Rhodopseudomonas palustris HaA2: one gene and its partner. The protein of the gene in region 2 interacts with the protein of the main gene of each other region in a pairwise test. Links are inferred from orthologs where the notes say so. Each region holds a gene or a part of one and is shown on either strand. Other genes may lie near its edges. The genes, in order: gyrB and gyrA.

The links.
Region 1: the proteins of gyrA (region 2) and gyrB interact in binary tests that used the Escherichia coli proteins (3 or more experiments, as listed by UniProt). The link is inferred for Rhodopseudomonas palustris HaA2 from one-to-one orthologs.

The regions. Positions count from the first base shown.
Region 1 is NC_007778.1:517-10,978, reverse strand. The notes cover bases 2,797-5,852. They hold gyrB (DNA topoisomerase (ATP-hydrolyzing) subunit B), read right to left. Parts: upstream 5,518-5,852; coding sequence 3,076-5,517; downstream 2,797-3,075. Other genes in these bases: recF (DNA replication/repair protein RecF), read right to left, coding at 5,745-5,852; RPB_RS00040 (methyl-accepting chemotaxis protein), read left to right, coding at 2,797-3,054. In the rest of the region: RPB_RS00065 (heavy metal translocating P-type ATPase), read left to right, coding at 1-323; cbb3-type cytochrome oxidase assembly protein CcoS, read left to right, coding at 314-487; RPB_RS00055 (hypothetical protein), read left to right, coding at 503-706; RPB_RS00050 (hypothetical protein), read left to right, coding at 847-1,125; RPB_RS00045 (Lrp/AsnC family transcriptional regulator), read left to right, coding at 1,273-1,782; more of RPB_RS00040, read left to right, coding at 1,975-2,796; more of recF, read right to left, coding at 5,853-6,881; RPB_RS00025 (endonuclease domain-containing protein), read right to left, coding at 6,968-7,339; dnaN (DNA polymerase III subunit beta), read right to left, coding at 7,505-8,623; chromosomal replication initiator protein DnaA, read right to left, coding at 8,885-10,303; RPB_RS25135 (hypothetical protein), read right to left, coding at 10,461-10,462. UniProt on the Escherichia coli protein: DNA gyrase negatively supercoils closed circular double-stranded DNA in an ATP-dependent manner to maintain chromosomes in an underwound state.
Region 2 is NC_007778.1:3,271,864-3,282,559, forward strand. Bases 50-3,339 are described here. They hold gyrA (DNA gyrase subunit A), read right to left. Parts: upstream 3,028-3,339; coding sequence 250-3,027; downstream 50-249. Other genes in these bases: RPB_RS14485 (hypothetical protein), read left to right, coding at 50-115; hflX (GTPase HflX), read right to left, coding at 3,208-3,339. Also shown: more of RPB_RS14485, read left to right, coding at 1-49; more of hflX, read right to left, coding at 3,340-4,581; RNA chaperone Hfq, read right to left, coding at 4,593-4,841; RPB_RS14505 (D-amino-acid transaminase), read right to left, coding at 5,020-5,877; RPB_RS14510 (sigma-54-dependent transcriptional regulator), read right to left, coding at 5,913-7,280; RPB_RS14515 (sensor histidine kinase NtrY-like), read right to left, coding at 7,298-9,586; ntrC (nitrogen regulation protein NR(I)), read right to left, coding at 9,743-10,696. UniProt on the Escherichia coli protein: A type II topoisomerase that negatively supercoils closed circular double-stranded (ds) DNA in an ATP-dependent manner to maintain chromosomes in an underwound state.

The DNA of each region.
Region 1 (10,462 bases), 3.3 Mb from region 2 along the record:
CGCCGTCACTCGCCGCCGCGCATGTGTCGATGTCGCCGATCAGCGCCACCCATCTCAGCCAGGCGACCGCCGATCTGGTGTTTCTTGGCAAGGAACTTGCACCGGTATTGGCCGCGATCGACTATTCGCGCAAGGCGATGGCAGTGATGCGGGAGAATCTGACGCTGGCGATCGGCTACAATGTGCTCGCGGTGCCGATTGCGATCGCGGGCCTCGCCACGCCGCTGATCGCCGCATTGGCGATGTCCGGCTCGTCGATCCTGGTGATGCTGAATGCGATGCGCGCCCGTCGGGTCCGCCTGGGGGGTGCGTCATGGAAGTGATGGTGTTTTTGGTGCCGCTGGCGCTGATGCTGGGGCTGCTCGGTCTGGCGGCGTTCCTGTGGTCGCTGAAGAGCGGCCAATACGAGGACCTCGACGGCGCCGCCTGGCGGGCGATTTCCGACGACGACCAGACGCCGCGGCCGCCGGCGAAGGAACCGGCCTGAGAGTGCGAGGCTGATATGGCGATGTTCACCTACTCCGATTCGGACGCGCTGATCCGGCCCAAGCCGGCGCCGGTCGAAACCCGCCCGGAGCCCGCGACGGACGAGGATGCCGACACACGCTGGCTGCGGTCGCTGTCGCTGCCGCACCGGTCGTTCGTGCGGTTCTACCGGGCGCTGCGCAAGCTGCAGCCGATGTTTCCGCCGCTGTCCTGCTGCTGAGTCGCCGCAGGGCAAAGCGACGCGCCACCAAAGCGTTAAGCCGAATTCATCGGGCTGATACAGACCGCGGTTATCAGGCCGGCGTAGCACCGACGCGAATCGCGCTCCGCGAATCGCCCGCCTCGAATCGACGAGCCGCCATGCCCCGCACCTTCGCCTCCCAAGTCGCCGCGTCCGAAGCCCCCGCGACCCAGGCCGGGTCCCAATCCGCGTCCAAAGCCTTCATCATCGAAGTGAATTCGCGCGCCGCCGGGATTGTCGTGCGTGACGGCCGTGGCTTTCGTTTCCATGCCGCGACCGACGATTTCACCGGACTGGAGGGCCGTGGCTTCCGTTCGCCGGGCGACGCCCATAAGGCCGCGCAGCGCCTGCTCGACAGCCTTCGGCTCGGCCGGAGCATGAAATTCGGCGCCGCCTGATCGAGCCCGGCCAGGACCCGACCAAGACCCGGCCAAGAACCGGTCAAGACCCGGCTTCGCGGCCACGCCGGCCAGCGTCGGCACTTGCGTGAAAAAATCTTCCAAGTAGAATGATCTCTGATCTTCAATTTGGAAGAATGTTCTCTCATGTCTGATGCCGATGTTCCCGTCGCCGAGACCGTCCGCCGCCTCGATGCGATCGACCGGAAGATTCTGACCGTGCTGCAGCAGGACGCTTCGCTGTCGGTGGCCGAGATCGGCGACCGCGTCGGGCTGTCGTCGACGCCGTGCTGGAAACGGATCCAGCGGCTCGAAGCCGACGGCGTCATCACCCGGCGGGTGGCGCTGGTCGATCAGGACAAGATCGGGCTCGGCCTGTCGGTGTTCGTGTCGATCGAGAGCGGTGATCATTCCGAGGCGTGGCTGAAGACCTTCGCCGACGCGGTCAGCGCGATGCCGGAAGTGATCGAATTCTATCGGATGGCCGGCGACGTCGACTACATGCTGCGCGTGGTCGTCGCTGACATGCGGGCCTACGACGTCTTCTACAAGCGGCTGATCAGTACGGTTCCGCTGAAGAACGTCACCTCGCGCTTCGCGATGGAGAAGATCAAGTCGGTCACTGCGCTACCGGTACCGCCGATGAGTGCCGCCTGACGGACTCGTCGGTTCGTTGCCGTGTTGCGGGAGCGCCCCTCCCGCATTGCGGGAACCGATCGGTGATTGATCATCTGCACAAACTAACAGCGGTCTCGCCGGCGCGAATTCCTAATTCCCGGTTTTCGGTTTAGCTCTAGTTAGGACAAATCACGCAAATTATCGCCCGGCGCGACGTCGGGGTGGAAACAAATGCAGACAGCGGTCATTCGGCGGGATGGATCGGCCGACCAGGTCGCTTCCGCGGACCATGACGACATCTCGGCGCTGGTGGCGCGGCTGACCTCCGAGGTCAATGAGATCGCCTGCGGCAAGACCAAATCGATCCAGAAGATCACCAGCCAGATGAAGATCCTGGCGCTCAACGCGCTGATCGAGAGCGCCCGCGCCGGCAAGCAGGGCGCCGGCTTCGCGATCGTGGCGCAGGAGGTGCGCAATGTCGGCGCCCAGATCGAGGAGATCGCGCGCGATCTCGAAAGCCAACTCACCAAACGCACCGGCGAACTGATCAGTTCGATCGGCAGCATGACCGAGCGGTCGCGCGGCGACCGGCTGGTCGATCTGTCGCTCAACGCGGTCGAACTGATCGATCGCAACCTCTACGAGCGCACCTGCGACGTGCGCTGGTGGGCGACCGATTCCGCGGTGGTCGATTGCGCCGCGAAACCCGATGCGGCGTCGGCGTCCTATGCCGGCGAGCGGTTGGCGGTGATCCTCGGCGCCTACACGGTGTATCTCGACCTGTGGCTGTGCGGCCTCGATGGCACGATCCTCGCCAACGGCCGGCCCGGCCGGTTCGGCGTGGTCGGCAGCAGCGTCGCGGGCTGCGACTGGTTCAAGGAGGCACTACGCCTGCGGTCGGGCGACGACTATGTCGCCGGCAATGTCGAGCGGATGCCGCAGCTCGGCAATGCCCAGGTCGCGACCTATTGCGCCAGCGTGCGCAGCGACGGCCGCAGCACCGGCGCGCCGCTCGGCATCCTGGCGATCCATTTCGACTGGGAGGCGCAGGCCAGGGCGATTGTTCAGGGCGTGCGGCTCGATCCGCAGGACAACGCCCGCGTGCTGCTGCTCGACTCCCGGTTCCGCGTGATCGCCGCCTCCGACGGAAGCGGCCTGCTCGAGGAACGCTTCCCCCTGAAGGTCGCCGGCCAGCGCAGCGGTACCTACCGCGACGCCTCGGGCGCCATGGTCGGCTTCCACCTCACCCCGGGCTACGAAACCTATCGGGGCCTCGGCTGGTACGGCGTGATCGTCAGCCGGGCGGAGTAGGCTGGCGCCGCTGCAGTGGGTTTACACGTCCACCGTCGCGCTCAGCGAATTCTCCTGGATGAATTCGCGGCGGGGTTCGACGACGTCGCCCATCAGCTTGGTGAAGATGTCGTCGGCTTCGTCGACTTCGCGGACCTTCACCTGCAGCAGCGAGCGGGCGTTGGTGTCGAGCGTGGTCTCCCAGAGCTGGCTCGGGTTCATCTCGCCGAGGCCTTTGTAGCGCTGCAGCGCCACGCCCTTGCGGCCAGCGTCGGTCACCGCCTCGAACAGGCTGACCGGGCCGTGGATCGCGGTTTCCGCATCCTTGCGGCGCAGCACGCCGGGGCGCGGATAGACCTCCTGCAGCACGGCGGCGTATTCATCGAGCTTGCGGGCGTCGGCGGAGCCGAGCAGCGCGTCGTCGATCATCGCCACGTCCTTGACGCCGCGCACGGTGCGCTCGAAGTGGAAGCCTTCGCCTTCGACGAAGCGGCCGATCCAGCCGCGCTCGACCTCGTCGGCCAGCGCGTCGAGCCGGCGCGCGATATAGGCGGCGGCTTCGTTGGCGGTCGCCACGTCGCTGGTGATCCGCGGGCTGAGCACGCCGGCGATCGCCGCCTGCTCGACCACCGAGCGATTGTAGCGGCCGTGCAGATTGTGCAGCGTCTGGCGGATCACGCGGGCGTCCTCGACCAGCGCCAGCAGATCCCGCCCGCCGCGGACTTCGCCGGAGGCGATCTTGAACGCGCAATCGTCGAGTCCGGTCGCGATCAGATATTCCTCGAGCGCGCGCTCGTCCTTGAGATACTGCTCCGACTTGCCGCGCGTCACTTTGTACAGCGGCGGCTGCGCGATGTAGAGGAAGCCGCCCTCGATCAGAGCCGGCATCTGCCGGAAGAAGAACGTCAAGAGCAGCGTGCGGATGTGCGCGCCGTCGACGTCGGCGTCGGTCATCAGGATGATCTTGTGGTAGCGCAGCTTGGCGATGTCGAAATCGTCGCGGCCGATGCCGGTGCCGAGCGCGGTGATCAGCGTGCCGATCTGCTCGGAGCCCAGCATCTTGTCGAAGCGCGCGCGCTCGACATTGAGGATCTTGCCGCGCAGCGGCAGCACGGCCTGGAATTCGCGGTTGCGGCCCTGCTTGGCGGAGCCGCCGGCGGAGTCACCCTCGACGATGAACAGTTCGGATTTCGACGGATCGCGCTCCTGGCAGTCGGCGAGCTTACCGGGCAGCGAGGCGATATCCAGCGCGCCCTTGCGCCGCGTCAGCTCGCGCGCTTTTCGCGCGGCTTCGCGGGCGGCGGCGGCTTCGATCACCTTGCCGACGATGACCTTGGCTTCGGCGGGATGTTCCTCGAACCAGGCTGCGAGCGCTTCGTTCAGCACGTTCTCGACCACCGGCCGGACTTCCGAGGACACCAGCTTGTCCTTGGTCTGCGACGAGAACTTCGGATCCGGCACCTTCACCGACAGCACCGCGGTGAGGCCTTCGCGGCAATCGTCGCCGGTCAGCGCGATCTTTTCCTTCTTGGCGTTGCTGTCCGCATAGCCGTTGACCTGCCGCGTCAGCGCGGCGCGGAAGCCGGCCAGATGCGTACCACCGTCGCGCTGCGGGATGTTGTTGGTGAAGCACAGCACGTTCTCGTGGTAGGTCTCGTTCCACCACAATGCGGCTTCGACGCCGATGCCGTTGAGATCCGCCGCCAGCACGATCGGCGCCGGCACCATCGGCTTCTTGTTGCGGTCGAGATATTTGACGAATTCGGTGACGCCGCCCTCGTAGCGCATCTCCTCGCGCTTCTCGACCGGGTGGCGCATGTCGGACAATACGATGTTCACGCCGGAATTCAGGAAGGCGAGTTCGCGTAAGCGATGCTCCAGCGTCGCGAAGTCGTATTCGATGTGGGTGAAGGTTTCCGGCGACGCGAAAAATGTCACCTCGGTGCCGCGCCGGCCATTGGCGTCGCCGACAACGCTCAGCGGCGCCACCGCGTCGCCATGGGCGAATTCGATGATGTGCTCTTTGCCGTTACGCCACACGCGCAGGACCAGCTTGCTCGACAGCGCATTGACCACCGAGACGCCGACGCCGTGCAGTCCGCCGGACACCTTGTAGGAGTTCTGGTCGAATTTTCCGCCGGCATGGAGCTGGGTCATGATGACTTCGGCCGCCGAAATGCCTTCGCCCTTGTGGATGTCGACCGGAATGCCGCGGCCGTCGTCGCGCACCGTCACCGAGCCGTCGGCGTTGAGCACGACTTCGACCGCGGTGGCGTGGCCGGCGAGCGCTTCGTCGATGGCGTTGTCGACGACTTCGTACACCATGTGGTGCAGGCCGGAGCCGTCGTCGGTGTCGCCGATATACATGCCCGGCCGCTTGCGGACAGCGTCGAGGCCCTTCAGCACCCGGATCGATTCCGCGCCGTATTCGGCCGGAACGGGCGACGGGGTTTCGGCGATCGGCTGCCGGGCGGGTTCAGTCATGCAGGAACCTTTGAAGGATGAGTTCGAATCGGCTTGCGAGGGCGCGCATGCAGCGCCTTTTGTGCCACGAAAGACGGATTGCGCCTAGCGCAAAGTGGCATGCTTCAAGTTATTGAAGAGATAGGATTTTTTATCGGTTCAGCAAGCCCGAAAACGGCCGATTCGAGCACTCGGGAATGTCGGCTCGCAAGGGCCGGTTGAGGCCCCTTCGGGGCGATCTCCGCCGCTCATTGTTGCGGCCTGATCCGGCCGGATTCGACGGTGAATATCTCGGCGCCGGAACCGATCTCGGCGAACGCTGCGGGGTCGGCGCCGGTCATCCAGACCTGGGCGCCGAGCTTCGCCAATTCCTCGAACAGCGCGGCGCGCCGCGACGGGTCGAGATGCGCCACCACCTCGTCGAGCAGCAGCAGCGGCGTGATGCCGGTCATCTCCGAGACGAGCTGCGCATGCGCGAGGACGAGCCCGATCAGCAGCGCCTTCTGTTCGCCGGTGGAGGCGTCGCGCGCCGGCATCGCCTTCGGCGCGTAGACGACTTCGAGGTCGGTCAGATGCGGGCCGTCGAGGGTGCGGCCGGCGGCGGCGTCGCGCGGGCGGCCCTCGCGCAGGATGGTGCGGTAGCGATCTTCCACCGCCGTGGCGGGTTCGGTGAGCAGCGCGCTCTCCATCCAGCCGTCGAGCATGATCTTCGCCGACGGAAACGCCGATGCCGCGCCGCGGGCGTCGAGCATCGCGGCGAGGCGCATCGCGGTCTGGCCGCGCATCGCCGCGACCGCGACCGCGAGCTCGGCGGTTTCGCGCTCGATCGCATCGAGCCAATGCGCGTCGGGGTAACGTACCTCCAGCAGGCGGTTCCGCGATCTGAGGCTGCGGTCCAGCGCCGAGACCCGGCCCGAATGCTGGCTGTCGATCGCCAGCACCAGCCGGTCGAAGAACCGCCGCCGTTCCGAGGCCGCGCCCATGAACAGCCCGTCCATCGCCGGCGTCAGCCACACCATGCGTAAGTGATCGCCGAATGCGGTGGCGGAGCCGACCGGCTCGCGGTCGATCCGGCAGCGCCGCGAGGTCGCGGCGTCGGCGCGCGGCGGATCGATCCCGGTGCCGAGCGTCGCCAGCCCGAGCGCGCCCTCGACCTCCGCCGCCACCGCCCAGGAGCCGTCGCCCTCATTGTCGGCGACGTCGTCCAGCGTCGCCCGCCGCAACCCCCGCCCCGGCGACAGAAACGAGATCGCCTCGAGGCAATTGGTCTTGCCGGCGCCGTTGGCGCCGACCAGCACCACGCGCTCGGCACTCGTCGTCAGCACCGCCGCCCGATAATTGCGGAAATGCGTCAACGTCAGCCGGGTGATGCGGGAGGCGGTCATGTGATTAAAGCGAGAACAGCGCCGAGTGACCCTCTCCCCTTGTGGGAGAGGGTGGCGCCGAACGAAGTGAGGCGCCGGGTGAGGGGTTATTCGTCCGTTTCGGAAAGCTTCGCAAGGATATCTTCAAGCACCGCTGTGCGACGCTGCAGCACGTCGTTGTTCCAGTAGCGCGGCACGCGAAAGCCCGCAGCGAGGAGCGTGGCATCGCGAATCTGGTCGCGCGTTTGCTCTGCATGCTGACTGCCGTCGATCTCGATCACCAGGCGCTGCTCGAAGCAGACGAAGTCGAGAATGTAGTTCTGGAACGGCACCTGCCGGCGGAATTTCAGCTGGGCGAAACGGCGATCGCGCAGCAACTTCCACATCGCGGATTCCGCATCAGTGGGCGCGTGCCGCATCGTCTTGGCAAAGGCACGGAGTTTCGCTGGGGTTGAAACGTGACGCGGGCGCTGCGGCATGACCCCTCACCCGGCTTCGCTTCGCGAAGCCACCCTCTCCCACAAGGGGAGAGGGTGATCAAAGCGGGCTCTGCATTGTCTGGTCAAGTCAGGCAAATGCCGCTTACGGCGATTCTCCGGTCAAGCCGGGCGGTGACAATTGATGCCGGTCGGGCGCGGGTGGAACTACACCCGCATCGGCATCAGCACGTACAGCGCGTTTTTCTTGTCGCGGTCCTGGATCAGGGTGGGCGAGCCGGGGTCGGCGAGGCGCAGCACTGCGACTTCGCCTTCGATCTGAGCGGCGATGTCGAGCAGATAGCGCGAGTTGAAGCCGATATCGAGCGGGTCGGAAGCGTATTCGACCTCAAGCTCCTCGGTCGCGCTGCCGGAATCCGGGTTGGTCACCGACAGCACCAGCTTGCCGGCGCTCAAGGCCAGCTTCACGGCGCGGCCGCGTTCGCTCGAGATCGTCGAGACGCGGTCGACCGCGGCCTCGAAATCCTTCTTGTCGACCACCAGTTCCTTGTCGTTGTTCTGCGGAATCACGCGGCCGTAATCCGGGAAGGTGCCGTCGATCAGCTTCGAGGTCAGCACCACATTGCCGATGGTGAAGCGGATCTTGCCGACCGACAGTTCGAGGCCGATCTCGGCGTCGTTGTCCTCGATCAGCCGCTGCACCTCGCCGACGGTCTTGCGCGGCACGATCACGCCGGGCATGCCGGCGGCGCCGGCGGGCTGGGTCAGGTCGACCTGCGCCAGCCGATGGCCGTCGGTCGCGACCGCGCGCAGCTTGGCGTCCTTGGCCGAGCCGGCGGTGTGCAGATAGATGCCGTTGAGGTAGTAGCGGGTCTCTTCGGTCGAGATCGCGAACTGGGTGCGGTCGATCAGCCGCTTGACGTCGGAGGCGGTGAGCGAAAACGAATGCGACATCTCGCCGGCGGCCAGATCCGGGAAGTCGCTCTCCGGCAGGGTCTGCAGCGTGAAGCGCGAGCGCCCGGCGCGGATCGCCAGCACCGAACGGTCGCCGTCGCTTTCCAGCACGATCTGCGAGCCGTCGGGCAGCTTGCGGACGATGTCGTAGAACATGTGGGCCGGCACGGTGGTCGACCCCGCGGTGGCGGTCTCGGCCGGCAGCGTTTCGGTGACTTCGAGGTCGAGGTCGGTCGCCTTCAGCGACAATTGGGCGTTTTCGGCGCGCACCAGCACGTTGCCGAGAATCGGAATGGTGTTGCGGCGCTCGACCACGCGGTGGACGTGGCCCAGCGACTTCAGAAGTTGCGCGCGTTCGACCGTGACCTTCATTGCAAAACCCGCCTGATCCGCACCCGCATCGTGTGATGCAGCCGCCGGAGGTACTGGAGAAGCCGGGCGGCCTGAAACGGCGCCACGGCGATGGGGACCCTGCGGATGCGTCCCGAACCCGCGGGGGGTCCGCAGGGTGGCGTGGTTATGCGGCGGACGCAAGGGTGCGTGGCCGGTATGGCCCCGAATGTCCCCGAGTTTTGCCGAGGGCCGCCGCGGCCGGGCGCTTCCCCGGTCGTTTCGTCCGTCACGCCGCCGGGGCTATTCCTGAAGCTGGCGCTTGAGCGAATCCACCTCGTCGGACAGCGTGGTGTCCTTGGACACCAGCCCCTCGATCTTGCGGACGGCGTGCAGCACCGTGGTGTGGTCGCGCCCGCCGAAACGGCGGCCGATCTCCGGCAGCGAGCGCAGCGTCAGCGTCTTGGCCAGATACATCGCCACCTGGCGCGGGCGTACCACATTGGCGGTGCGGCGCGACGACAAGAGATCCGAGCGGCTGACATTGTACTGCCGCGCGACGATGCGCTGAATGTCTTCGATCTTGATCCGCTTCGGCTCCTGCGGCCGGATCAGATCGCGCACCTCGTGCTCGGCCATCTCCAGCGTCACCGGCTGGGCGTTGAGCTTGGAATGCGCCAGCAGGCGGTTGATCGCGCCTTCGAGATCGCGGCCGTTATGCGTGATGGCGCGGGCGAGATATTCCAGCACCGGCGCCGGCACGTCGAAGCTCGCATGATGCGCGCGCGCCGCGACCACGCGCGACTTCAGAATGCCGAGCCGCAGATCCTCGCCGAGCGGCGCCATCTCGACGACGAGGCCGCCGGCGAGCCGCGAGCGCACCCGCTCGTCGAGGCTTTCGAGATCCGACGGCGGACGATCGGCCGCGACCACGACCTGGCGGCCGGCGTCGATCAGCGCGTTCAGCGTGTGGCAGAATTCGGCCTGGGTGGTCTTGCCCTGCAGGAATTGCAGATCGTCGATTACCAGCACGTCGATGCCGCGCAGCGCTTCCTTGAAGGCGAGCGAGGTCTGCGTCTTCAGCGCGGCGACGAAGCCGTACATGAATTTCTCGGCGGTGAGATACAGCACCTTGCGCTCGATGCCGGTATTGCCGGCCCAGGTGACGGCCTGCAGCAGATGCGTCTTGCCGAGGCCGACGCCGGAATGGATGTAGAGCGGGTTGAACATCACCGGATCGCCGCGGCGGCCTTCCGCCACCTGCTTGGCGGCGGCATGCGCCAGCGTGTTGGAGCGGCCGACGACGAAGCTCGCGAAGGTCAGCCGCGGATCGAGCGGCGAGCCGCCGAGCGCATCGTGATTGGACGAGGCCGGCACCGTGGCGTGGCTGCGCGTCTCGGTGGCGGGACGGTGCTCGGCGCGACGATGCTCGACCGGCGCCGCCGCTTCCTTGGCCACCGCCGCGCGCATCGGCGAGCGAACGGTGAGATCGATGCGGCAGACTTCCGGCAGTTCGGCCTGCCAGCAGGTCAGCACCTTGTCGGAATAGTGCGTCTGGATCCAGCTCTTCAGAAACCGCGTCGGCACCGACAGATGCACGCTCTCCGGCTGAACGGCTTCGAGGTCCATGCGCGCGAACCAGCTCGAATACACGTCCTCGCCGACGCTCGAGCGCAGACGGCCTTTTACGCGAGACCAGCGATCATGTTCCATGTTCGACATTTCAGCAGCTTTTCAGATGGAGTGATGTTCAACGCAGCGGGCGAAACCATGACGGCTCGCGCCGCGCCGCGACGTCGCGAAGCAAACTCCGGACACAGCTCTGCCGTTCGGCGAGGCGCCGACGTCAGTTCAGGGGCCGTTGACGGGTTGCTTCAGGTC
Region 2 (10,696 bases):
AACGAATTGCTCCGCACAGGCTTGGCCGAATTTCGAGCCGTCCTGCCTGCGCAATGCCGAAACCCGCACCGCGCCGGTCCGCGAAGCCCGTCTGGTCACCGCGGAACGTCCTTAAGGATCGTGCGTTAGGATACACAGAACCACCCAAGCGCTGTCCTCCAGGAGCGCTCTTCGAAGGCCCCCGGTGTGCCCGCCGGGGGCCTTTCGATTCGTGCTTTGCTTGGGTTCTCTATGGATTCCGGCGGCTGATCAGCCGCCGTTACCGTTTCCGTTCTCGGTCTCTTCCGCCTCGGGAATGTGCTCGACCGACACCACCTTCTCGTCGTCTGCGGTGTCGAACACGATCACGCCCTGGGTCGAGCGCCCAGCGACCCGGATGCCTTCGACCGGGCAGCGGATCAACTGGCCGTTGTCGGTCACCAGCATGATCTGGTCCGAATCCTCCACCGGGAACGACGCCACCAGCTTGCCGTTGCGGTTGTTGACCGACATCGCCACGATGCCTTTGCCGCCGCGGTTGGTTGTGCGGTACTCGAACGACGAGGTCCGCTTGCCGTAGCCGTTCTCCGAGATCGTCAGCACGAACTGCTCGGACGCCGACATCTCGACATAGCGCTGCTCGCCGAGCTCGATCGCGCCGACCGAGGCGTCCTCGCCCTCGACCCCCGCGGCCTCGTCCTCCACCGCCGCCCGCTCCTCGACGCCGCCGCGACGCACCGCATTGGCGCGGCGCAGATAGGCGGCGCGCTCCTCGGATCCGGCGTCGAGATGGCGCAGGATGCTAAGCGAGATCACCTTGTCCTCGGGCGCTAGAGCAATGCCGCGCACGCCCATGGATGAACGACCTTGGAAGACTCGGACACCGAATTCCTTGCCGTCTCTTTGGTCCGAGACAGGAAATCGAATGCACTGACCATTGGCAGTTGTCAGCAACACGTCGTCGCGCTCGGTGCAGATCTGCACGTCGACGATCGCCTCGCCGTCGTCGAGCTTCATCGCGATGATGCCGGAGCGGCGCACGTCGACGAAGTCGGACAGCTTGTTGCGGCGGACATTGCCGCCGGTGGTCGCGAACATCACGTCGAGCGCGGCCCAGGACTGCTCGTCCTCCGGCAGCGGCATGATCGTGGTGATGCGCTCGCCCTGCTCCAGCGGCAGGATGTTGATCAGCGCCTTGCCGCGGCCGTTCGGCGGCGCGATCGGCAGCCGCCACACCTTTTCTTTGTAGACCTGGCCGCGCGACGAGAAGAACAGCACCGGCGTGTGCGTCGAGGCGACGAACAGCCTGGAGACGAAATCCTCCTCGCGGGTCGCCATGCCGGAGCGGCCCTTGCCGCCGCGGCGTTGCGCCCGATAGGTCGACAGCGGCACGCGCTTGACGTAGCCGGCGTGCGACACCGTCACCACCATGTCCTCGCGCTGGATCAGGTCCTCGTCTTCGACCTCGCCTTCCTGCTCGATGATCACGGTCTTGCGCGGCGTGGCGAATTCCGTCTTCACCGCGATCAGTTCGTCCTTGACGATGGTCTGCACCCGCGCCCGCGAACGCAGGATGTCGAGATAGTCGGCGATCTCGAGCGCGAGCTTGTCGAGTTCCTCGGCGATTTCCTCGCGACCCAACGCCGTCAGGCGCTGCAGCCGCAGATCGAGGATCGCCTTGGCCTGCTCGAACGACAGCCGCGCGGTGCCGTCCTCGTTGAGCTTGTGGCGCGGGTCGTCGATCAACGTGATCATCGCGGCGACGTCGGCCGCCGGCCAGTCGCGCGACATCAGGGTTTCGCGCGCCGTGTTCGGATCGGGCGAATTGCGGATGACGCGAATGATCTCGTCGATATTCGCCACCGCGATGGCGAGGCCGACCAAAATATGAGCGCGGTCGCGCGCCTTGTTCAGCAGATATTTGGTCCGCCGCGTGACCACCTGCTCGCGGAACGCGACGAACAGCGTCAGCAGATCCTTGAGGTTCATCAGTTGCGGACGGCCGGCGTCGAGCGCCACCATGTTGGCGCCGAAATTGGTCTGCAGTGGCGTGAAGCGGTAGAGCTGGTTCAGCACCACGTCCGGCACCGCGTCCCGCCGCAGCTCGATCACGACGCGGAAGCCGTCGCGGTCGGATTCATCGCGCAGATCGGAGATGCCCTCGATCTTCTTCTCGCGCACCAGATCGGCGATCCGCTCGACCATGGTGGCCTTGTTCACCTGGTAAGGGATCTCCGAGATGATGATCGCCTCGCGGTCCTTGCGGACCGTTTCGATCTCGACCTTGCCGCGCATCACGATCGAACCGCGGCCGGTGTGGTAGGCGAGACGAATGCCGGCGCGGCCGAGAATGATGCCGCCGGTCGGGAAGTCGGGGCCCGGGATGATGACGTTCAGATCGTCGATCGACAGCGCCGGATCGTCGATCAATGCGATACAGGCGTCGATCACCTCGCCGAGATTGTGCGGCGGAATGTTGGTCGCCATGCCGACGGCGATGCCGCCGGCGCCGTTGACCAGCAGGTTCGGGAACTTCGCCGGCAGCACCTGCGGCTCGTTGAACGAGCCGTCGTAGTTGTCCTGATAGTCGACGGTGTCCTTGTCGAGATCGTCGAGCAGCAATTGCGCGATCTTGGTCAGGCGCGATTCGGTGTATCGCATCGCGGCCGGCGCGTCGCCGTCGACCGAGCCGAAATTGCCCTGACCGTCGATCAGCGGCACGCGCATGGAAAAGTCCTGCGCCATGCGCACCATCGCGTCGTACACCGACTGGTCGCCGTGCGGGTGATACTTACCGATGACGTCGCCGACGGTGCGCGCCGATTTGCGATACGGCTTGTTCCACTCGAATCCGTTCTCGTACATGCCGAAGAGAATCCGGCGATGCACCGGTTTCAATCCGTCGCGCGCATCCGGCAGCGCTCGCGCCACGATCACGCTCATCGCGTAATCGAGATAGCTGCGCTTCATCTCGTCGAGAATGGATACGGGGCGAATATCCGAGGGCGCCTGAGGCTCCCCGGGCTTCTCGTCGTCTTTGTCGGACAAGGGTGAGTTCCGGTCAGATTCTGATGCGAATCATATACCGCATCGAGGCCGCGCAAGCCACCCTCGCGGTCGCCTTTTCGCGGCTTTTTCCAGCCGATTTTCCAATGACTTAGCCGGAGTTTGGCTGGGCGCCCGAAGCGCCTTCCCGGATCGCCCCGAAACGTCGGCGGCGCGCCCCGATCAGTCCTCGCGCAGCACCGCGCCGAAGCGCTCGACGACGACGTCGCGCTTGGTCTCGTCGACCCGCACCGTCATGGCGTAGCGGCCGTCGCGCAGCTCCTTGGACAGCACCTCGGCGTTGCGATGCAGCCAGCTCACGCCGGCCCCGTCGGCGGCGTCGATGGTCAGGTCGAGCACCGAACGCCAGGCCGCCAGCCGCTGCTCGATCGCCAGCAACAGCTCGTCGACGCCCTCGCCGCTCACCGCCGACACCATGAAGCACGGGCGATCCTCGGACCGCCGCGCCGCGATGTTGCGCAGCTCTTCGCGCTGCTCCGGCTCGAAGCGGTCGATCTTGTTCCAGATTTCGAGGATGCGCCCGCCGTCGGCCTCGACGCCGAGCTGGCGCAGCACCGCGTCGACGTCGCGCTCCTGGGCCTCGGCATCTTCGTGCGAGATGTCGCGGACGTGCAGGATCAGATCGGCTTCCAGCACCTCCTCCAGCGTGGCGCGGAACGCCGCAACGAGTTGGGTCGGGAGGTTGGAAATGAAACCCACGGTGTCGGACAGCATCGCCTTGCCGCCGTGCGGCAAGGTCAAGGCGCGCAGCGTCGGGTCCAGCGTCGCGAACAGCATGTCGGCGGCCTGCACGTCGGCGCGGGTCAGCCGGTTGAACAGCGTCGACTTGCCGGCATTGGTGTAGCCGACCAGTGCGACGACGCGATACGGCACGCGCTGGCGGCCGGCGCGGTGCAGCCGCCGCGTCGCCTGCACCTTCTTCAGTTCGTTTTCGAGCCGCGAGATTCGATCGCCGATCAGCCGCCGGTCGGCCTCGATCTGGGTTTCGCCGGGGCCGCCCATGAAGCCGAAGCCGCCGCGCTGGCGTTCGAGATGGGTCCAGGATCGCACCAGCCGCGAGCGTTGATAGTTCAGATGCGCGAGTTCGACCTGCAGCGCGCCTTCCTTGGTCTTGGCGCGGCGGCCGAAGATCTCCAGGATCAGCCCGGTACGATCGAGCACCTTGGCGCTCCACGCCTTCTCCAGATTGCGCTGCTGGATCGGCGACAGCGCGCAATCCATCACCACGAGATCGGCCTCGTGGCCTTTGATGATGCCGAGGATCTCTTCGACCTTGCCCTTGCCGAGATAGGTCGCCGGGCGGATCTGACTGATCGGCGTCAGCACCGCCTCGGCGATCTCCAGATCGATGGCGCGCGCAAGCCCCGCCGCCTCGTCGAGGCGGGCGTCGCTGTCGCGCACGGCATTCATTCCGCCGGCATCGGGATCGGTCTTGCGGACACGAAGATACGGCCCGACGACGATTACCCGCCCGGTCTGGCCGTCTGTCGCCGACCGCGGCCGGTCGGCGCCCCCGTCAAAGCTGCGGGGTTCCAATCAGGACCTTCTCAAGCTGGAGAATCCTCGCCGCCTTCGAACAACTGGATCGGCGCGCCTGGCATAATCGTCGAAATCGCATGCTTGTAGACCAGCTGCGAATGACCATCGCGCCGCAGCAACAGGCAAAAATTATCGAACCAAGTGACAATGCCTTGCAATTTGACCCCGTTCACCAGGAAAATCGTCAAAGGAGTCTTGGTCTTTCGAACGTGGTTCAGGAAGGTGTCTTGTAGATTTTGTGCGCGGTCTGCCGCCATTTTTATTCCCGCAATTGGAATTGTCTTTTTTTGCCGCGGCGCGTCTCTCTGCGGAGCTTCACCTCGGTTGTCGGCCCCCCTGAGATCCCCCTCCGGAGGCTGACAAGGAGATTAGACGGCACGCGTGCTTGTTAGGCAAGCAGCTAAATCGGACGCCGTGCTGCGCGCGACACAAAATTCAGGAAAAGGCCGCAAATCGGTGAAACTGTTCGCGCAGGCGGCGGGCAACTGGGCCCGGCGTGCCACTTCCGATGGCATGGCCGTCGATCGCGACCACCGGCATCACGATCATGCTCGCCGCCGTGACGAAGGCCTCTGCTGCGTCGGCCGCCTCGGCGGGCGTGAACGGACGCTCCTCGAACCGGATCTGCAGCGCCTCCAGCGCCTCGATCAGCACGCCCCGGGTGATACCCGACAGAATCCCCGAGCTGTCGGGCCGGGTCACCACCCGCCCCTGCTTGGTGACGATCCAGGCATTGCTCGACGAGCCTTCGGTGACGAAGCCGTCGCCGTCGACATACCAGGCTTCGTAGGCGCCGGCTTCGCGTGCCGCCTGCTTCGCCAGCACATTCGGCAGCAGCGCGGTCGACTTGATGTCGACCCGCGGCCAGCGATTCTCCGGCACGGTGATCACCTTGATGCCGCGCGCCGCATTCTCCGCGCCCTTGGCCGGATTGATCGTGCGCGCGGTCACCACCAGACTGGGCTTCACACGGCTCAGCGGAAAACCGTGGTCCCGCCGCGCAACGCCGCGGCTGATCTGCAGATAGACGATCCCGAAGCGCACGCGATTACGCCGCACCACCTCGTGCAGGATCACAGCCAGCGACGACAGCGGCATCGGCAGCGCGATCCGCAATTCGCTCAGGGATCGCTGCAGCCGCGTCAGATGCCGCGGCATGTCGACCAGCCGGCCGTCGCGCACCTCGCAGACCTCGTAGACGCCGTCGGCAAACTGATAGCCGCGATCCTCGATGCTGACGCTGGCGTCGCGCATCTCCTGATAGCGGCCGTTCACATAGGCGATGCGCGACATCGAGCAATTCCGGTTGAGAGGTCAGAGAAAAACGATCAGCCGACGCCGAGCGCCTTGAGCTTGCGATGCAGCGCCGAGCGCTCCATGCCGACGAATTCGGCGGTGCGCGAGATGTTGCCGGAGAACCGGCTGATCTGCGCGATGAGGTAGTCGCGCTCGAACACCTCGCGGGCCTCGCGCAGCGGCAGCCCCATGATGTGCTCGCCATTGTTGCCGGTCGGCATCGTCGGCACCATCGAGCCGACGTCCTGCGGCAGCATGTCGGCGGTGATCACCGCATCCGGGCCGCCGCCGGCGAGGATCATCACCCGCTCGACATTGTTGCGGAGCTGACGGACGTTGCCCGGCCAGACATGCGACTGCAGCACGGCCATCGCATCCTGCCCGATCTGCCGCTTCGGCAGGCCGGTCGCTGCCGAAATCTGGTCCATGAAATACTCGATCAATTCGGGAATGTCCTCGCGCCGTTCCGACAGCGGCGGCACCCGGATCGGCACCACCGACAGCCGGTGATACAGGTCCTCGCGGAAGCGTCCCTCGGCGATCTCCTCTTCGAGATTGCGCGCCGTCGACGAGATGATGCGAACGTCGACATTGACCTTGGCGGTGCCGCCGGAGCGCTGGAAGGTCTGCTCGACCAGCACCCGCAGGATCTTGTTCTGGGTCTCGCGCGGCATGTCGGCGATTTCGTCGATGAACAGCGTGCCGCCATGGGCCTCTTCCAGCGCTCCCGCCTTGCGCGCGTGCTCGCCGTTCGGCTCGATGCCGAACAGCTCGACCTCCATCCGCTCCGGCGTGATCGCGGCGGCGTTGATCACCACGAACGGGCCATCGGCGCGGCCGGAGGCGTTGTGCAGCGTCCGCGCCGCGAGTTCCTTGCCGGCCCCCGACGGGCCGACGATCAGAATCCGGCTGTTGGCCTTGGCGGCGCGCTCGATGGTCTGGCGCAACTGGTTCATGCAGGCCGAGCGGCCCATCAGCGTCGAGGCCGACGGCGCCTGCTGCTTCAGTTCGCGCACCTCGCGTTTCAGCCGCGAGGTCTCCAGCGCACGCGTCGCGACCAGAAGCAGGCGGTCGGATTTGAACGGCTTCTCGATGAAGTCGTAGGCGCCGCGTTTGATCGCCGCCACCGCGGTCTCGATGTTGCCGTGGCCGGAGATCATCACCACCGGCACCTCGGCGTGCTCCTTCTTGATCTGCTCGAGCAACTGCAGGCCGTCGAGCTTGCTGCCCTGCAGCCAGATGTCGAGGAAGATCAAATTCGGACGCCGGTTCGCGATCTCCGCCAACGCGGAATCGCTGTCGCGCGCGGTGCGCGACGTGAAGCCTTCGTCCTCGAGAATGCCGGCGACGAGATCGCGGATATCCGCTTCGTCATCGACGATCAAAATGTCATTCGCCATTTGTCGAGCCTGTCATTCTAGCCGCTGTTCGCCGCTTCTATCTTCGGTTCGTTGCCGGCCTTGGCTTTTGGTTCACCGGCAGGCGGTGCCACGGGCTGTCCGGACATCGCAAATCGTAACCGCATCCACGCGCCACGTTGCCCGGGCCGGAAGTCGGATGCGTCGTTGAGTTCGATGCCGCCGCCATGATCGACCAGCACGCGCCCGACGATCGCGAGCCCGAGGCCGGTGCCCTTCTCGCGCGTGGTCACGTAGGGTTCGAGCAGGCGTGAGCGGCTTTGTTTGGGCAGACCGATGCCGTTGTCGACGACGTCGATGACGACGTCGTCGCCGTCGCGCGCCGCCACCACCTCGATCCTGCCCTTGCCGAGTTCCTCCGGCGGCACCGCCTCGATCGCCTCGGCCGCGTTCTTGATGATGTTGGTCAACGCCTGCGAAATCAGACGGCGGTCGAACCGCGCCCGCAGCGGGTCGTCCTTGATCTCGGTCTCGATCTCGACCTCGGGATGGCCGACGCGCATCAGGAACACCACCTGGCGCACGGTGTCGGCGACATCCTCGCCTTCGATTACCGGCTTCGGCATCCGCGCGAAGCGCGAGAATTCGTCGACCATGCGGCGGATGTCGTCGACCTGGCGCACGATGGTGTCGGTGCACTGCTCGAAGATGCCCTTGTCCTCGACGATCACCTTGCCGAACTTGCGCTTGATCCGCTCCGCCGACAGCTGGATCGGGGTCAGCGGGTTCTTGATCTCGTGCGCGATCCGGCGCGCGACATCGCCCCAGGCCGAGGTCCGCTGCGCCGACACCAGCTCGGTGATATCGTCGAGCGTGATGATGTAGCTGTCGCGGGCGTGGCCGGTCTGCTCGGCCGTGACGCGCACCGAGAGAATGCGTTCGCGGCCATCGCGGGTGATGGTGATCTGGCCCTGCACCAGACGCTGCGCGCCTTCGCAGGCCGCGGCCATCATTTCGTCGAGCTCGGGAATCACCTCGGACAGCGGATGCCCCAGCGTCTCGGATTCCGAATGCCCGATCAGCTTCTCCGCCGAGCGGTTGAGAATGCCGATGCTGAGCGAGCCGTCGACGCCGATGATGCCGGCGCTGGCCGACGACAGCACCGCTTCGATGAAGCGGCGGCGACTGTCGATCAGATCGCTGGCGCTGACCAGTTCGTCGCGCTGGGTCCGCAGCTCCTGCGTCATCTTGTTGAAAGTCTCGCCGAGTTGCGACAGGTCGCCCTCGGATTTGAACACCGGCACCTGGACGTGCAGATCGCCGGTCGAGACCATCTGCGCCGCGCCCATCAGGCGGCGGATCGGCGCCACCAGCCAATTGGCGAAGTTCAGCCCGATCAGCACCGACGACATCAGCACCGTCAGCGCGATCACCGTGAACATCAGCGCGAACGCGACCTGAACGCCGAGCCGGCGCGCCTCGATCTCGGCATATTCGGCGACGCTGGCCTGGGTCTGCCGCAATTGCGCCACCACGCGGGGGTCGAGCAGCCGCGCGACATACAGGAAGGTGTCGTCGAAGCCCTTCAGCCGGATCACCGCGGCGACGTAATTGGCCTCGATGAACACCGCGATCTGCGGCTCGGTGTCGTCGACATTGCTGAGGAATTCGGGGGCCGGCGTGTCGAAATCGCGCTGGATGCCGGTCTGGGCCGACTCCACGATGTTGCGGTCCTTGTCGATCAGCATCGCGCCGGGAAGATTGCGCGACGCGGCATCGGTGGTGAGAAATTCGCGGAAGGACTTGCGGTCCTGGTCGAACAGCGGCCGGACCCGCGAGATGTCGTTCGCCATGCCGATGATGTCGCCGCGGATCAGCTGGCCGTGTTCGTGCAGATAGGCATTGGCGACGATCAGCGAATTCTGGATCACCGCCCGGGTCGGCCCTGAGAACAGCCGGTCGAGGCCGCGGTCGAGCGTGACATTGGCGACGACCGACACCAGCACCGCCGGCAGCACGGCGATCACCGAGAACAGGCTGACGATCTGGACGTGGAGCCGCGCCGCCGCCCGTCCGCGCCGCCGGGCCTGGATGATCTTCCAGACCTCGCGGACGATGATCGCCACCAGCAGCAGGATGGTGGCGCCGTTGATCAGCAGGAAGGTGACGACGACGGCCCGGGTGGGCGCAATCGGCGTCAGTCCGGTCAGGATGACGAAGGTGAGGAAGGCCGACAGCAGCGCCACGCACACCGCGATCGGCGCCAGCAGCCGGCGCCAGAAGGCGGCGCGCGGCTCGGCGATCGACGGGTCGTCAACGGTTGGGGTCGACGTCTCTGCGCTGGTCATTCTGGCAATAATCAATGAATGCGACGGGTCACCGCCGCAAAGGCAAGTGATGCATTCCTACAACATTGTTGCTCAATTACGACAATATCGCGGCGCGCCGCCCGAAGAACCTCGGGCGGCTACGCAGTGCACAGCATAAAACCTTGACCCAGCGTGTCAGCCGCCGGTCCGATAAACCTGAATATCGAGGTCGCGGATCTTCTTCCGCAGCGTATTGCGGTTCAGACCGAGCAGATCGGCCGCCCTGATCTGGTTGCCGCGAGTCGCCGCCAGCGCCGCGGTCAAGAGCGGCACTTCGATCTCGCGCAGCACGCGATGGTAGAGCCCCGGCGGCGGGACGCCGTTCGGGAAGCCCGAAAAATGCGACGAAAGGTACATTTCGACCGCTCCGCCGAGATTGTCGACGGTGTGGGCGACGCTGCCGCCGGACACCACCGCGGGCGGTGCCAGTTCGCCGTCGATCACCGAGGCGGTGATGACGTCCTGCGGATACAGCGCCGCCAGCCGCCGCGCCAGATTCTCCAGCTCGCGGACGTTGCCCGGCCAGCGATGCTGCTTCATCCGCTCCAGCGCCGCGCTGTCGAGCTTCTTGGCCGGTAGGCCGTCCTTCTCCGCCAGCGCGAAGAAGTGCCGCACCAGGTCCGGCAGATCCTCGATGTGTTCGCGCAATGGAGGAAGCCGCAGCGGCACCACGTTGAGACGAAAGAACAAATCCTCCCGGAACAGACCCTGCTGGATCAGGATGCGCAAATCCTTGTTGGAGGCTGCAACGATCCGCACGTCGGTCTTGATCGGGGTGCGGCCGCCGACGGTGGTGTATTCGCCCTGCTGCAGCACCCGCAGCAACCGCGTCTGCGCCTCCATCGGCATGTCGCCGATCTCGTCGAGAAACAGCGTGCCGCCCTCGGCCTGTTCGAACCGGCCGGAGGCGCGGGTGTTGGCACCGGTAAAGGCGCCGCGCTCGTGGCCGAACAATTCCGACTCGATCAGGTCGCGCGGGATCGCCGCCATGTTGACCGCGACGAACGGGCCGTTGCGGCGCTTGCCGTAATCGTGCAGCGCGCGCGCCACCAGTTCCTTGCCGGTGCCGCTCTCGCCGGAGATCATCAC